Regions from separate parts of the Streptomyces sp. NPDC034103 genome, predicted to be linked through region 1. Evidence: riboswitches for the same ligand, from Rfam matches in the RefSeq annotation. Region 1 holds a riboswitch; each other region holds the start of a gene.
What was found. A riboswitch is a leader RNA that binds a small molecule or an ion and turns the genes downstream of it on or off. The one in region 1 is predicted to bind cyclic di-AMP.

Region 1 (3,786 bases):
GCCGGATCCGGGTGGCGGTGGAGAAGCGGTCACGGTCCTTGACGGCCATCTCTCTCACTCCCGTTCACACGCGCGTACGTCCCCGCACACGGTACGGGACCGAGTACGGGGACGTACGTACGACTTGGCTGTGCCTCAGCCCTTGAAGCGGGGGAAGGCCGAGCGGCCGGCGTACACCGCGGCGTCGTCGAGGATCTCCTCGATGCGCAGGAGCTGGTTGTACTTGGCGACGCGCTCGGAGCGGGCCGGGGCGCCGGTCTTGATCTGGCCGCAGTTGGTGGCGACGGCGAGGTCGGCGATGGTGACGTCCTCGGTCTCGCCGGAGCGGTGCGACATCATGCACTTGAAGCCGCTGCGCTGGGCGAGCTCGACGGCGTCGAGGGTCTCGGTGAGCGAGCCGATCTGGTTCACCTTGACGAGCAGCGCGTTGGCGGCGCCCTCCTCGATACCGCGCGCCAGGCGCTCGGGGTTGGTGACGAACAGGTCGTCGCCGACGAGCTGGACCTTGTCACCGAGCTGGTCGGTGATGGTCTTCCAGCCCTCCCAGTCGTCCTCGAACAGCGGGTCCTCGATGGAGACGAGCGGGTACGCCGCGACGAGCTCGGCGTAGTACTCCGTCATCTCGGCGGCGGAGCGGTCCTTGCCCTCGAAGGAGTAGACGCCGTCCTTGTAGAACTCGGAGGCGGCGACGTCGAGCGCGAGGGCGATCTGCTCGCCGGGGGTGTAACCGGCCTCGTTGATGGCCTCGAGGATGAGGTCGAGGGCCTCGCGGTTGGAGCCGAGGTTCGGGGCGAAGCCGCCCTCGTCGCCGAGGCCGGTGGACAGGCCCTTGTTCTTCAGGACCTTCTTGAGGGTGTGGTAGACCTCGGTGCCCCAGCGCAGCGCCTCGGAGAAGGACTCCGCGCCGATCGGGGCGATCATGAACTCCTGGATGTCCACGTTGGAGTCGGCGTGCGAGCCGCCGTTCAGGATGTTCATCATCGGAACGGGCAGCAGGTGCGCGTTCGGGCCGCCCAGGTAGCGGAAGAGCGGGAGGTCGCTGGCCTCGGAGGCGGCGTGGGCGACGGCGAGGGAGACGCCGAGGATGGCGTTGGCGCCGAGCGAGCCCTTGTTGTCGGTGGCGTCCAGGTCGAACATCGCCTGGTCGATCAGGCGCTGCTCGGTGGCGTCGTAGCCGACCAGCTCCGGGCCGATCTGCTCGATGACCGCGAGGACGGCCTTCTCGACACCCTTGCCCTGGTAGCGGTTCGGGTCACCGTCGCGCAGCTCGATGGCCTCGAAGGCGCCCGTGGAGGCGCCGGAGGGGACGGCGGCACGACCGGTGCTGCCGTCGTCGAGGCCGACCTCGACCTCGACCGTGGGGTTGCCTCGGGAGTCCAGGATTTCCCGGGCTACGACGACGTCGATGGACGGCACGAGCATCTCCTTCTTGGGATGTGACACGGTCCGCCGGGACCGCGGTGGGTTCTGCGAGACCGAGCCTAACCGCCTCCGGGCGATCGGCCACCGCGTGGACCGCCCCGTGGACAGAACCGAGAGTAAATTGTTTCTGAACCGAACAAACTGACAGCGGCGTCCCGGCGGCCACACATGAAAGAAACCCCGCCCCGGTGCGTACGGGGGAACACGCACCGGAGCGGGGAGCCCGTGGGGACGGGGGGCCCTCACGAGGCCCTCGGCATGAGGACCGCGCACGTGAGGGCGCTGTGGTTCGGCCGGGACGCGGCTGTGTCCCTCTTACTTGAGGTGCAGCTGCTGGCCCGGGTAGATGAAGTCGGCGTCGCTGACGATGTCCTTGTTCAGCTTGAACACCTTCTGCCAGCCGCCCTTGACGTCGTGCTCCGCGGCGATGGAGCTGAGGGTGTCACCCGTGACGACCTTGTACTCGCCGTCGCCCTTCTTGACCTTCTTGCCGGTCGGGGTGGTGACGGTCTTCTTCGCGGCCGGACGCTCGGAGGAGCGGGAGGCCTGCTGCTCGGAGGAACGCGTGCCGGTGCTGGTGCTGTCGCTGCCGCTGTTGCTGCCGCTGTCGTTCGAGGACGAGCTGGAGCCGCCACCGGTGTAGCCGGCGCCGGACAGGCCCACGCCACAGCTCGGCCAGGCACCCTTGCCCTGGCTCGCGAGGACCTTCTCGGCGATCTCGATCTGCTGCGCCTTGGAGGCCTGGTCGGCGGTGGAGGCGTACGCCGTGCCGCCGTACGCGGCCCAGGTGGAGGCGGAGAACTGCAGGCCGCCGTAGTAACCGTTGCCGGTGTTGATGGACCAGTTGCCGCCCGACTCGCACTGGGCGACGGCGTCCCACTCGGAGGCGGTGGCGGCGGAGGCGTTGCCGGCCGCCATCAGCGGAGCGGCGATGGCGACACCGGTGACGCCGGCGAGCGCGGCGGCGCGGGTGGCCTTGGACGGACGACGGTGCTTGCCCTTGGCGGAAAACAGCATGGTGGATCCCCTCACCGACGCCTGCGAGGTGAGCTGTCGGGTTCGGGCCGGTTGAGTTGCCCGGCCGCACACCTCGCCTCTCGGCGCGCTGCGCGGCTCCACCCCAAGCCGGTTCCGGCGGCCTCTCGGCCATGAGACCCCGTGAGGCCTCAACTTCCGGACCCGGCACTTACCTTGGGTCCCCCGCTCCTGCCTACGGCGCTTGACGCGACGACTGTTCCCGTACGGCCGCTGGCAGGATTCGGCGTTGCGGCAGCCGGGGCTCGCGGTGACGAGCGGTGTTGACCGTAGACACGGAACCCGGGGGATTTCAAAGACGATCAGGGCTTCTGAGACTCATCCCACACTTTCACCAAGCCGGACATTTACGGCTAATTGGGGACGCGAACTCGCGGTTTCTGCTGGGGATTTCGCCCTATTCGCTACCGAGAGCAAGGGTCTGACCGGGCTCGATCGCGCTCGGGTCGGCACCGATGACCTGCTCGTTCGCGGCGTAGAGCCGGCGCCATCCACCGTCGAGCTCAAGGGAGTCGGCGATGGAGGCGAGCGTGTCGCCGGTCCGGACGGTGTACGAGCCCTCGTCGGCGCTCGCACCCCGGTGCCGGCCGGTGCCCTCGGAGGGGGCGACGAGGGCGCCGGTGTCCACCAGGTTCGAAGAACCGCCCTCTCGCCAGGAGTTGTCCGATTCGTCACTCTCGGTCGGCGCGGCGGACGAGCCGTCGGAGGACGGCGCACCACCCGAAGCGGGGCCGGAGTTGTCCGGCTTGGCGGACTTGTCCGCATCGGCGCCGGGCGACGGGGAGGCGCTGCCGGACGAGTCCTCCGTGTCGGCCGATTCCGACGAGTCGGATGAGTCGGATGAGTTGGACAGACCCGCCGATCCGGATGATTCGGATGATTCGGGCTGACCGGACGCGTCGGAGGCGCTGGAGGAGTCGCCGGAGTCGTCGCTCGCCGATGCCGACGGCGAACCGCCGGCGACGCCGGTGTCGACATCGGCCGAGCCCGAGTCCTCGCTGAGCCCGTGCAGCAGACCGCAGGTGCCCCAGACGCCGACACCCTGGTCCGCGAGGACCTTCTCGGCGACGGCTATCTGCTGGTTGCGGCTGGCGAGGTCGGGACTCGTGGCGTAGTCGAGGCCTCCGTACTTCTCCCAGTTCCTCTGGGAGAGGTCGAGCCCGCCGTAGTGGCCGTCGCCGTCGTTCGCGCTCCAGGAGCCGCCGGTCTCGCACTGGGCGACCTGGTCCCAGGTGTTCCCGTCCGCCGCGCTCGCCGCGCCCGCACCGAGCAGCGGGATCGCGATGGCGGAGCCGGTCACTCCGGCCGCGACGAGAAGTGCCGGAGCCT
Region 2 (3,786 bases), on a different contig from region 1:
AGTTCCACCCCCAGCCGCAGGCCGGCGAGGCGAAGCCGTGGGCCTTCCCGGCCCCCGAGCGCGGCACCCTCGACAACGGCCTGACGGTCCTGCGCTGCCACCGCCCCGGCCAGCAGGTCGTCGCCGTCGAGGTCCTCCTGGACGCCCCGCTGGACGCCGAGCCGGCCGGTCTCGACGGTGTGGCCACGATCATGGCGCGGGCCTTCTCCGAGGGCACCGACAAGCACACCGCCGAGGAGTTCGCCGCCGAGCTGGAGCGCTGCGGCGCCACCCTGGACGCGCACGCCGACCATCCCGGCGTCCGCCTGAGCCTCGAGGTCCCGGCGTCCCGCCTGCCCAAGGGGCTCGGTCTGCTGGCCGACGCCCTCAGGGCGCCCGCGTTCGCCGACAGCGAGGTCGAGCGGCTGGTCACCAACCGGCTCGACGAGATCCCGCACGAGCTCGCCAACCCCTCCCGGCGGGCCGCCAAGGAGCTGTCCAGGACCCTGTTCCCGGCGGACCTGCGCATGTCGCGCCCGCGCCAGGGCACCGAGGACACCGTCCGCGCCATCGACTCCGCGGCCGTACGCGCCTTCTACGAGAAGCACGTCCGCCCCGCCACCGGCACCGTCGTGGTCGTCGGCGACCTCACCGGCATCGACCTCGACGCGCTGCTCGGTGACACCCTCGGTTCCTGGACCGGCTCCTCGGCCGAGGCGCGGCCGGTGCCGCCGATCACCGCCGACGACACCGGCCGGGTCGTCATCGTGGACCGCCCCGGCGCCGTCCAGACGCAGCTGCTGATCGGCCGGATCGGCGCCGACCGGCACGACCGCGTGTGGCCCGCCCAGGTGCTCGGCACGTACTGCCTCGGCGGCACCCTCACCTCCCGCCTGGACCGCGTCCTGCGCGAGGAGAAGGGCTACACCTACGGCGTGCGCTCCTTCGGGCAGGTCCTCCGCTCCGCCCCGGACGGCACGGGCGCCGCGATGCTCGCCATCAGCGGCTCCGTCGACACCCCGAACACCGGTCCCGCCCTGGAGGACCTGTGGACGGTGCTGCGCACCCTCGCCGCGGAAGGTCTCACCGACGCCGAGCGGGACGTCGCCGTGCAGAACCTCGTCGGGGTGGCCCCGCTGAAGTACGAGACCGCGGCGGCCGTCGCGAGCACGCTGGCCGACCAGGTCGAGCAGCACCTGCCCGACGACTACCAGGCCACCCTGTACCGGCAGCTCGCCGCCACCGGCACCGTCGAGGCCACCGCGGCCGCCGTGAACGCCTTCCCGGTGGACCGTCTGGTGACGATCCTGGTCGGCGACGCGTCCGCCATCAGGCAGCCCGTGGAGGCCCTCGGCATCGGTGAAGTCACCGTCGTCACGGCCGAGTAGGGGCACGCGCGCGTGGGAGCCCTGGTGACTTGAGTGTCACCAGGGCTCCTTAATGTCCGAATTGAAGGTCAGTCGCCTGTTTGCCCTGTGGGATGCGCTACAAAAGCCGTGATCCGTTTGGGGATTGAAAGTGGCCCCGTTTAGCGTCTTCCCGGCTGTCCGTCAGGCACTGCGCCGCGCCCGCGGCACCGGACAGCCATCGCCGAGTCCCCGTACGGCGCGAGCCAGGGGAGCCGGGGACCCATCCGTAGTCCCTGGGGTGAATCGGACGCCCGCGCGTGCCGCGAGGGGGTCCGTAGGAGACCTTCCTGCTCCGAACCCGTCAGCTAACCCGGTAGGCGAGAGGGAAGGAAAGGACCAGCCACTACATGGCGTTCACGCGCGCCACCGGGAAGCACCGTCGTCCCAGCAGGATGAAGCGCACCACCGCCCACGCGGCGGGGATCGCGGCCCTCACCACGACCGGTGTCATCGGCACCCTCGCCGCCCCGGCCCTCGCCGCGGAGCCCGCGGCCGAGCAGACCGGACTCACCCCGGTCATCACCCTCGGCGACTCGGTCGCCGCCCAGATCGACGCCCAGGCCGAGGCCCAGGAGCAGGCAGCCGTCGAGGCCGCCCAGCAGAAGGCCGAGGAGGAGGCACGCCGGCAGGCCGCCGCCAAGGCCAAGAAGGAGCGCGAGGCCAAGGAGCGCGCCGCCCGCGCGGCCGCCGAACGCAAGCGCCTGAACACCTTCGTCAGCCCGATCGCCGGCTCCTACATCTCCACCGGCTACAAGGCCGGCGGCGCGGTGTGGTCCTCCGGCAGCCACACCGGCGTGGACTTCCACGCCGCCAGCGGCACCTCCGTGGTCGCGGTCGGCTCCGGCACGGTCGTCGAGGCCGGCTGGGGCGGGTCCTACGGCAACAACGTCGTGATCAAGATGCACGACGGCACGTACACCCAGTACGGCCACCTGTCGTCCATCGGCGTCTCGGTGGGCCAGACGGTCACCCCGGGCCAGCAGATAGGCCTGTCCGGCGCGACCGGCAACGTCACGGGGCCGCACCTGCACTTCGAGGCCCGCATGACGGCGGAGTACGGCTCGGACATCGACCCCGTCGCCTACCTCCGTTCGCACGGTGTGAACGTCTGACGACGGACGCGAGACCTCTTCGGAACCCCGGCCCACCGGCCGGGGTTTCGTCGTTTCCGCCGCGCCGCTGTCCAAAAAATATCCATGGATTCCGGCCCGCCATCGGAAATTCCCGCTCTTTGCAATAGAGTCACTGAACACACGTCAATCGTCGACGTTTCACGGGGATTAAAGCGGAGGTCGGTCATGCGTATTCCGGCGCACTCGGTATGCACCGCGATCAGGGACGACATCGTCGCCGGTGTCTACGAGCGCGGCAGCCGGCTCACCGAGGAACTCCTCGCGCGCCGCTACGGCGTCTCCCGCGTCCCCGTCCGGGAGGCCCTGCGCACGCTGGAGGCCGAGGGGTTCGTGGTGACCCGGCGGCACGCGGGCGCGTGCGTGGCCGAACCGACCGAGCAGGAGGCGGCCGACCTGCTGGAGATGCGGATGCTCCTGGAGCCGCTCGGCGCCTCGCGGGCCGCCCAGCGGCGCACCGAGGCGCATCTGAAGGTGCTGCGTGGCCTGGTCAGGCTGGGGCAGGAGCGGGCCAGGCGGGGCAACAGCGATGACCTGCGGTCCCTGGGCGGCTGGTTCCACGAGACGCTCGCCCAGGCCTCCGGCAGCCCGGCGCTGGCCTCGGTGCTGACCCAGTTGCGCCACAAGATCTCCTGGATGTACGCGGTGGACGCGCCGGCCGACCCCGTCGAGTCCTGGGCGGAGCACGGCGCGATCGTCGACGCGGTGGGCCGCGGGGACGGGGAACGCGCGCGTGCGGTCACCGCGCTGCACACGGAGCGTTCGACGGCCGCCCACCGCCTCAGGTTCGGCTCCGCGGGAGACCGGCCCGAGCGTGTGAGGAACTCGCAACATCCCGTAAACACGCCGAGCCTGCGGCATTAACAAGAGGGCCGTATACAAAGGGGCAGTAATTCACGGGGGCCTATTTATGCTGCCTGCGCACGTGAATTCACCGAGTGCGTGCGGAGAAAAGAAAGGGCCCGTCCGATAATTCGGACGAGCCCTTCGGTCATGCCGTGATCAGACGGTCTCGGGGAGTTCCTCGAGACCCTCCGAGACCAGCTTCGCCAGCCGGTCGAGGGCGGCGTCCGCGCCCTCGGCGTCGGAGGCGAGCACGATCTCCTCGCCGCCCTGGGCGCCGAGGCCCAGAACCGCCAGCATGGAGGCCGCGTTGACGGGGTTGCCGTCGGCCTTGGCGATCGTCACGGGGATGCCGGAGGCCGTGGCGGCCCGGACGAAGATGGAAGCGGGGCGGGCGTGGAGGCCCTCGGCCCAGCCGACGTTGA
Region 3 (3,786 bases), on a different contig from region 1:
TGGCGCGCGAGGACGTCCAGGAGTACCTGTTCGGCCGGCTCGACGCCCTCCTGGCCGGCGCCCCGATCGACTACGTGAAGTGGGACTTCAACCGCAGCTTCACCGACGCCGGCTGGCCCGGCGAGCCGTATCCGCAGCGGCTCTGGGTCGACCACGTGCACGCCTTCTACGCCCTGCTGGACCGGCTCAGGGCGGCCCACCCGGACGTCGCCTTCGAGTCCTGCTCGGGCGGCGGCGGCCGGATCGACCTCGGTGTGCTGAGCCGGACCGACCAGGTGTGGACCTCCGACAACACCGATCCGCTGGACCGGCTCGCCATCCAGCACGGCTTCAGCCAGATCCACCCCGCGCGCGTGATGGCCGCCTGGGTGACCGACAGCCCGAACGCCATGCTCAACGGCCGGGTCAGCTCGCTGCGGTTCCGGTTCGTCAGTGCCATGGCCGGGGTGCTCGGCGTGGGCGGCGACCTCACCCGGTGGACCGAGGAGGAGCTCGCCGAGGCCCGTGAGTGGGTGGAGCTCTACAAGGAGATCCGGCCCCTGGTGCAGCGCGGCGACCAGTACCGGCTGCGGCCGCCGCGGGGCGGGCTGAGCGCCGTGCAGTACGTCCTCGGGGACGAGACCGTGGTCCTCGCCTCGCTCCAGGCGCAGAGCTACGGCGAGCCGGTGCCGGCGCTGCGGCTGCGGGGGCTCGATCCGGCGGCGTCGTACGAATGCCTTGAAACGGGCGAAATCCACAGAGGGGCTGTATTGCTGCATCACGGACTTCGCGTCGGCTTGCGGGGCGATTTGGATGCGACAGTTCTTCGGTTGCGCCGCATCTGAGCCTTCTGTCCGAATTGGCGCCTTCATTCGTGTTGCGATGCGTTCATTCCAACTCGCTCTGGAATAGCGGGACCTGTGAATCGGGCACGTGAGGAGCGTCATACCCGTGACGGTGCGTCGCCCGTCATGTTCACGTAATCTCCATGTTTTTCCTGGGGTTTGGAGGGGTGGAGGCGGACGTAATTCACGCACGGTGACCGGTAATTCCCACAGGGGATCACGAGGAACGCATTCACCTGGAACCTCTTACTTGTCCCTTTGCGTCCTGCTCGCTTACGTTCGCCATCCATCCGGACGGACGCCCAATCCTGCCGCCGCCCGGAGTCCCCACTACTCACCCGTGAACGGCAGGAGCGGGGGACCCACAGGTACAACTGCCTGTTCCGGTCTCCGGAACGGCTAGGGGTTAAGCCGCACCTCGGTGCGGCCGGGCATCTCCAGCTCGCACCCGACAGCTCACCTCGTAGGCGCCGGAGAGGAATTCGCCATGCCCGCGAAGGGTAAGCACCGCCGTCCGAAGGCCCAGCGCCTGACCCGCTCGATCGCCGTCGCCGGTACCGGCGGAGCGGCACTCGCCCTCCCGCTGATGGGTGCCGCGGGTGCCCACGCGGCCCCCTCACAGTCCGCTGCGCAAAAGGCCGTCCAGTCCCTTCCGGCCGCCGAGAAGACGGCTGTCGACAAGGTGGCGGAGAAGAAGAGCGCCGCGAACACCGCGACCGTGCGCACCTATTCGGTGCGGGCCGGTGACTATCTTTCGAAGATCGCCGACGAGCAGAACGTCAGCGGCGGCTGGCAGAAGCTCTACTCCGACAACCGCGAAATCGTCGGCTCCGACCCGTCGCTGATCCACCCCGGTCTGAAGCTGACCCTCGGCAAGAAGGCCGCGGCGAGCACGGAGAAGTCGGCGGACACGTCCACGAGCACCCGGAAGTCCTCGTCCTCCGCGTCCGGTTCGTCCTCGAAGGCCTCCTCGAAGTCGAGCACGACGGCCGCCACCCAGAGCAGCGAGTCGACCGGCGCGAGCAGCAGCGCCGGCGGCTTCACGCTCCCGGTCGCCGGTGCCACCGTCGGCACGCCGTACCGCATGGCCGGCAGCATGTGGTCCAGCGGGTACCACACCGGCGTCGACTTCGTCGTCCCGACCGGTACCTCGCTCAAGGCCGTCGGCGCCGGCACGGTCGTCTCCGCCGGCTGGGGCGGCGCGTACGGCAACCAGGTCGTCATCAAGCTCGCCGACGGCTACTACGCCCAGTACGCCCACCTGTCCTCGCTCTCGGTCTCGTCCGGCCAGACCGTCTCCGCGGGCCAGCAGGTCGGACTCTCCGGCGCGACCGGCAACGTCACCGGTCCGCACCTGCACTTCGAGATCCGCACCACCCCGGACTACGGCTCGGACGTGGACCCGGTCGCCTACCTCCGCGCGAAGGGCGTCTCCGTCGGCTGACCCCCACTCCACGTGCCACCGAAGGCCGGACCCCGATCCCCGGGTCCGGCCTTCGGTGTTGCCGTGGGTGCGTTCGTGACCGCGGCGTTGCGTTCCTGTGGCGCGGGTGCCCGGGGCATCGACAGGAAGGGGTGGGTGAGGGCAGGGTGATCCTCGCCGCCGAGCAAGCGCTTTCTATCCTCGCTCGCCGATACGCGCATCTCGGGGGCACCGCTTCCCCCGAGCGTCCAGGGGCGCCGCAAGGTGGCCGACCGGCCCTTTCACAGAGGAGCAGTATGACGACCACCCGTAGAGCCTTCGGCGCGCTCGCCGCCGGTGCCGCGCTCGCCGCCCTCGGCCCCGCCGGGAACGCCGCCGCCGGGCCCCGCCACCGTCGCCTGATCGCCCACGACGACTTCCGTCACGGCCTTCGCCAGTGGGCCGTGGAGCTGGAGAAGGGCGGCACCGTCACCGCCTCCCGCGGCGCCCTGGAGGTCGAGGTACCGGCCGGCGCGACGATCTGGTTCAGGAAGCGGCTCGAAGGGCCCTACGTCATCGAGTACACGGCCACGCCCGTGTCCGAGGGCGGCGTCAACGACCGGGTCTCCGACCTCAACAACTTCTGGAACGCGGTCGACGTCCGTTCCCCCGCGGACCTCTTCGCCACTCAGCGAGGCGGGGCGCTGGCCGAGTACGACCACCTCCGGACGTACTACGTCGGCTACGGCGCCAACACCAACACCACGACCCGGCTGCGGCGCTACGTCGGTGAGGCCGGCGTCCGTCCGCTGATCTACGACTACACGGAGCCGCTGCTCGTGCCGAACGAGCCCCACCGGGTCCGGATCGTCTCCGACGGCTCCACCCAGCGGTGGTGGAACAACGGGCGCCTCGTCTTCGACCACACCGACCCGGAGCCGTACACGAGCGGGCACTTCGCCTTCCGGACGACGTGGAGCCACTTCCGCCTGCACGACTTCCGGGTATGGCGGCTGAGCCCTCAACGCCAGTGATCGGAGGCCTATTCCAGGCTTGGGGAACACTTTAGGAGTGGCTTATCTCACCGCCCGTCAATCCCGCCTTACGGTCGCGTAGGTCACATTCGAAGGGGAATCATGGGCCGACGTGGCAGACGATTCGAAGAGTGACAGCAGAGCAGTGATCGGGTCGTACGTTGCGGTGGGGGACAGCTTCACCGAGGGCGTCGGCGACCCCGGCCCCGACGGGGCGTTCGTCGGCTGGGCGGACCGCTTCGCGGTGCTCCTGGCGGACCGGCGGCCCGAGGGCGCGTTCACGTACGCCAACCTCGCGGTACGCGGGAAGCTCCTCGACCAGATCGTCGAGGACCAGCTGCCCAAGGCCGTGGCCCTCGCGCCGGACCTGGTCTCCTTCTGCGCGGGCGGCAACGACATCCTCCGGCCCGGCAGTGACCCCGACGAGGTCGCCGAGCGCTTCGAGCGGGCGATCGCCCGGCTCACCGAGGCGTGCGGCACCGTGATGGTGACCACCGGCTTCGACACCCGTGGCGTGCCCGTGCTC
Region 4 (3,786 bases), on a different contig from region 1:
CGCGAACCGCACGGTGTCCCGCCGCGCCTGCTCCAGCGCGGGATGCGCCCGCAGCGCGGCCAGCGCCTGCGCGTGCCGCGCGTCGTCGGTCAGGTCGGAGTCCAGCAGCTCGCAGAGCGCGATGTCCTCCGCCAGCCCCAGCCGGGCCGCCCGCTCGCGCAGCCGCAGCACCGGCATGGTCGGGATGCCCTCGCGCAGGTCCGTCCCCGGGGTCTTGCCGGACTCGTGGGAGTCGGAGGCGATGTCGAGCACGTCGTCGGCGAGCTGGAAGGCGACGCCGAGGCGCTCGCCGTACTGCGTGAGGACGTCGACCACCGTCTCGTCGGCGCCCGACATCATCGCGCCGAAGCGGCAGGAGACCGCGACCAGCGAGCCGGTCTTGCCGCCGAGCACGTCCAGGTAGTGCTCGACCGGGTCCCGGCCGTCCACCGGTCCGGCGGTCTCCAGGATCTGCCCGGTGACCAGCCGCTCGAACGCCTCGGCCTGGACCCGGACGGCCTCCGGACCGAGGTCGGCCAGGATGTGGGAGGCGCGGGCGAACAGGAAGTCGCCGGTGAGGACGGCGACCGAGTTGCCCCAGCGGGTGTTCGCGCTGTCGACCCCGCGCCGTACGGCCGCCTCGTCCATCACGTCGTCGTGGTACAGCGTCGCCAGGTGGGTCAGCTCCACCACCACGGCCGACGGCACGATTCCGGGGGCGTAGCGGTCGCCGAACTGGGCGGCGAGCATCACCAGCAACGGGCGGAAGCGCTTTCCGCCCGCCCGGACGAGATGCTGCGCGGCCTCCGTGATGAAGGGGACCTCGCTCTTGGTGGCTTCGAGCAAACCCTCCTCGACGGCCGCCAACCCGGCCTGGACATCGGCTTCCAGAGCCTGGTCCCGCACGCTCAGCCCGAACGGCCCGACGACGGTCACGAGGGGTCTCCTGTCTGCTGGTGTCTACTGGCGATTACGCGGTTTGTCGATAGGTCGCTGCCATCACTCAAGTCAGCGTATCCGGTCACCTTTCGATCACCGATGCCACCCACCCGAGCAGCACGGGCGGTATGGGACCACGACCGGTATGTTTCTGATCACCTGAAAAGACCGGTTATCTGCACACTTGGACGAAAGCGGCAGAGCCCGTCGCGCACGGCCGTCGATGTGGAGCCCGCCGGCGGGCCGCTTCGGCCGGCCCCGAGGCTCTGCCCACCCCCTCCGACCTGGAGGTACGGGGAACGGTTCTCGTTCCTGGACATGCGGGCCGCCCCCGCCTGGGTGACATGCGCATGCTGCTGTGAGCCACGGGGTCGGCGACGTGCAGGGCCGGCCGCGTCCGTCTCCGCCGCGTACGGCCCCCCTGGTCCACCTCGTGCCGGTCACCGAACGCATGCCCGCTTCGGCGTCAACGGCGCGATCACGGTGGCTGCGGGCCCGGCCGCGAGGGCGGCGCCCCGTGGCTGCGCCGCACTACGCACCCCGTCCACCGAGGTCACCCCGATGAGCCCGCGCATCCCGATGAGCCCGCGCATCCGTACGCCGCCCACCCGCCGGACCCCCGGCACCCGAGCCCGGCCTGACGGGGCCTGTGGCTCGACCGGCTGGAGCGGCTGGAGCGGTACGAGCGGTACGAGCCATCGGTCCACCCCTGGCTGGCCCGCCGGACCCGGGACGATCACTGGCGGCACGACCGTGTCCGTGCGGACTACGGCGCGATCGACGCGGCGGGTCCTGACGGTGGGCGGCTCGGGGCGGGGTTCGTCCAGCACGGCGGGGACATCCACGCCCAGCGGCCGAGACCGCTCGGGCTCGTCGAAGGCAACGCCTGAGGACGCCTCACGCGTGGGACACCGCCGCCGTCCGAACCCGCTCGGAGATCACCTGCGACGGGACGCGCTCCCTGACGTCGGACGAGGTGATCTGCGCGGAGGGCGGCGAGGTGGTCCTCCGTCGGGCGTGGCAGAAGCGAACCCCACGGGCCGCCGGATAACTGCCAGTTGGGCATCATTGCCCGATATGCCGTGCTTGCGCTCGCCAGTGAGTTGACTCACGTCCGCACACCCGACTCCCTTGGAATTCCGCGGGCGACAAACCGCACACCAAGGTCAACAAGTGTGATCTGTGAATTCGGTACTTGTTCCGGACATGTGCTCTCGCATACGTTCCGGGCCCGGGCGGACGCCTAATCCTGCCGCCGCCCGATTCCGCTCACTCAACGAAACACGTACGGCAGGAGCGGGGGACCCAGGTAAGTCGCCGAATCCGGACGTCTCAGGGCGATCCGGTACGGCTCGGGGTGTAGTCGTGCCTTCTCCGGCATGACCGGGCAGCTCCCGCCCGAACCCGACAGCTCACCTCGTAGGCGCCGGAGAGGAACTTCGTCATGCGTCTGCCCCGCAAGCTCGCCATCGCCGGTACCGGCATAGCCCTGCTCGCCCTTCCGCTCGTCGGCGCCACCAGCGCCTCCGCGGCCACCCCGACGGTGTCCACCGCGACCTCGCTCGGCTACTCCAACACCCTCGACGGCTGGATCCGCGCCTCGCTGCAGGTCATGGCCCAGAACGGCATCCCCGGCAGCTACAACGGCATCTACCGCAACATCATCCGCGAGTCCTCGGGCAACCCGTACGCCATCAACAACTGGGACTCCAACGCCGCCGCGGGCACCCCGTCCAAGGGCCTGCTCCAGGTCATCGACCCGACGTTCCAGGCGTACCACGTCGCGAACACCTCGTGGGACCCCTACGACCCGGTCGCCAACATCACCGCCGCCTGCAACTACGCGGCGCAGCGGTACGGGTCGATCGACAACGTGTGGGGCGCTTACTAGAACGCGGCGGGGAAGAGTCTTTCGAGGACGACGGCGATGCCGTCGTCCTCGTTCGACAAGGTCACCTCGTCGGCCACGGCCTTGAGTTCGGGGTGGGCGTTGGCCATCGCGACCCCGTGGGCCGCCCAGTCGAACATGGGGATGTCGTTGGGCATGTCCCCGAAGGCGACGGTCTGTTCGGGACCGAGGCCGAGGTGTCCGGCGGCCATCGCCAGGCCCGTCGCCTTGGTGACGCCGCATGGCTGGAGTTCGACGGTGCCGGGGCCCGACATCGTCACGGTCGCGAGGGAACCGACGACGGTGCGCGCAGTCGCCGCCAACTCGTCGTCGGACAGCGACGGATGGCGCAGCAGCACCTTGCTGATCGGCTCGCACCACAGGTCGTCGCGGCGCGCCACCCGCACGGCGGGCAGGGTCGGGTGCGGCATCAGATAGCCGGGCTCGATGAGGGTGAGCCCGTGCACCCCGTCCTGGTCGACGGCGGCGTACACCTGCCCGACCTCGGCCTCGATCTTGCCGAGCGCGGTCTCGGCCAACTCCCGGTCCAGGGTGACCGACCAGAGCAGACGGTCCGCGCCGGCGTCGTAGACCTGCGCGCCCTGCCCGCACACCGCGAGCCCCGTGCTGCCCAGGTCGTCGAGGAGCGGCCGCACCCTCGGGGCCGGACGGCCGGTCACCACCAGATGCCGGGCCCCGGCCTCCGCCACCCGGGCGAGCGCGGCGAGCGACCGGTCGGAGAGCGTGTCGTCGCCCCGGAGCAGGGTCCCGTCCAGGTCAGTGGCGATGAGTGAATATGCGGTGGGTGCGGCCATGATCAGAGAATACGGATGGAAACCCCTGCCGACTCGACGCGAACCGGACGGGCGCAGCCTTCACATGCGTTGACCGCCGCTCCGGTTCCGCCTGCCGATGCACTCCTGTCACTGTGCTGATGTAACTGTGATCGTGCACAGAACGAAGACGGTGCAACCTCTTGT

Region 2: linked by a shared signal. The riboswitch ahead of ACZ56U_RS02685 (M23 family metallopeptidase) and the one ahead of ACZ56U_RS16785 (transglycosylase family protein) in region 1 are both predicted to bind cyclic di-AMP.
Region 3: linked by a shared signal. The riboswitch ahead of ACZ56U_RS19555 (M23 family metallopeptidase) and the one ahead of ACZ56U_RS16785 (transglycosylase family protein) in region 1 are both predicted to bind cyclic di-AMP.
Region 4: linked by a shared signal. The riboswitch ahead of ACZ56U_RS33370 (transglycosylase SLT domain-containing protein) and the one ahead of ACZ56U_RS16785 (transglycosylase family protein) in region 1 are both predicted to bind cyclic di-AMP.

The regions. Positions count from the first base shown of each region.
Region 1 is NZ_JBVISS010000007.1:96,135-99,920, forward strand. It holds gene ACZ56U_RS16775 (FtsB family cell division protein) at 1-49, opposite strand, end outside; gene eno (phosphopyruvate hydratase) at 136-1,416, opposite strand; gene ACZ56U_RS16785 (transglycosylase family protein) at 1,738-2,439, opposite strand; cyclic di-AMP (ydaO/yuaA leader) riboswitch at 2,443-2,650, opposite strand; gene ACZ56U_RS16790 (transglycosylase family protein) at 2,855-3,786, opposite strand, start outside.
Region 2 is NZ_JBVISS010000001.1:610,672-614,457, reverse strand. It holds gene ACZ56U_RS02690 (M16 family metallopeptidase) at 1-1,367, shown strand, start outside; cyclic di-AMP (ydaO/yuaA leader) riboswitch at 1,558-1,723, shown strand; gene ACZ56U_RS02685 (M23 family metallopeptidase) at 1,736-2,500, shown strand; gene ACZ56U_RS02680 (GntR family transcriptional regulator) at 2,687-3,382, shown strand; gene ACZ56U_RS02675 (HPr family phosphocarrier protein) at 3,521-3,786, opposite strand, start outside.
Region 3 is NZ_JBVISS010000008.1:228,808-232,593, reverse strand. It holds gene ACZ56U_RS19560 (alpha-galactosidase) at 1-824, shown strand, start outside; cyclic di-AMP (ydaO/yuaA leader) riboswitch at 1,150-1,309, shown strand; gene ACZ56U_RS19555 (M23 family metallopeptidase) at 1,312-2,268, shown strand; gene ACZ56U_RS19550 (DUF6250 domain-containing protein) at 2,544-3,260, shown strand; gene ACZ56U_RS19545 (SGNH/GDSL hydrolase family protein) at 3,406-3,786, shown strand, end outside.
Region 4 is NZ_JBVISS010000017.1:148,134-151,919, reverse strand. It holds gene ACZ56U_RS33375 (polyprenyl synthetase family protein) at 1-915, opposite strand, end outside; cyclic di-AMP (ydaO/yuaA leader) riboswitch at 2,175-2,359, shown strand; gene ACZ56U_RS33370 (transglycosylase SLT domain-containing protein) at 2,363-2,809, shown strand; gene ACZ56U_RS33365 (HAD family hydrolase) at 2,806-3,621, opposite strand.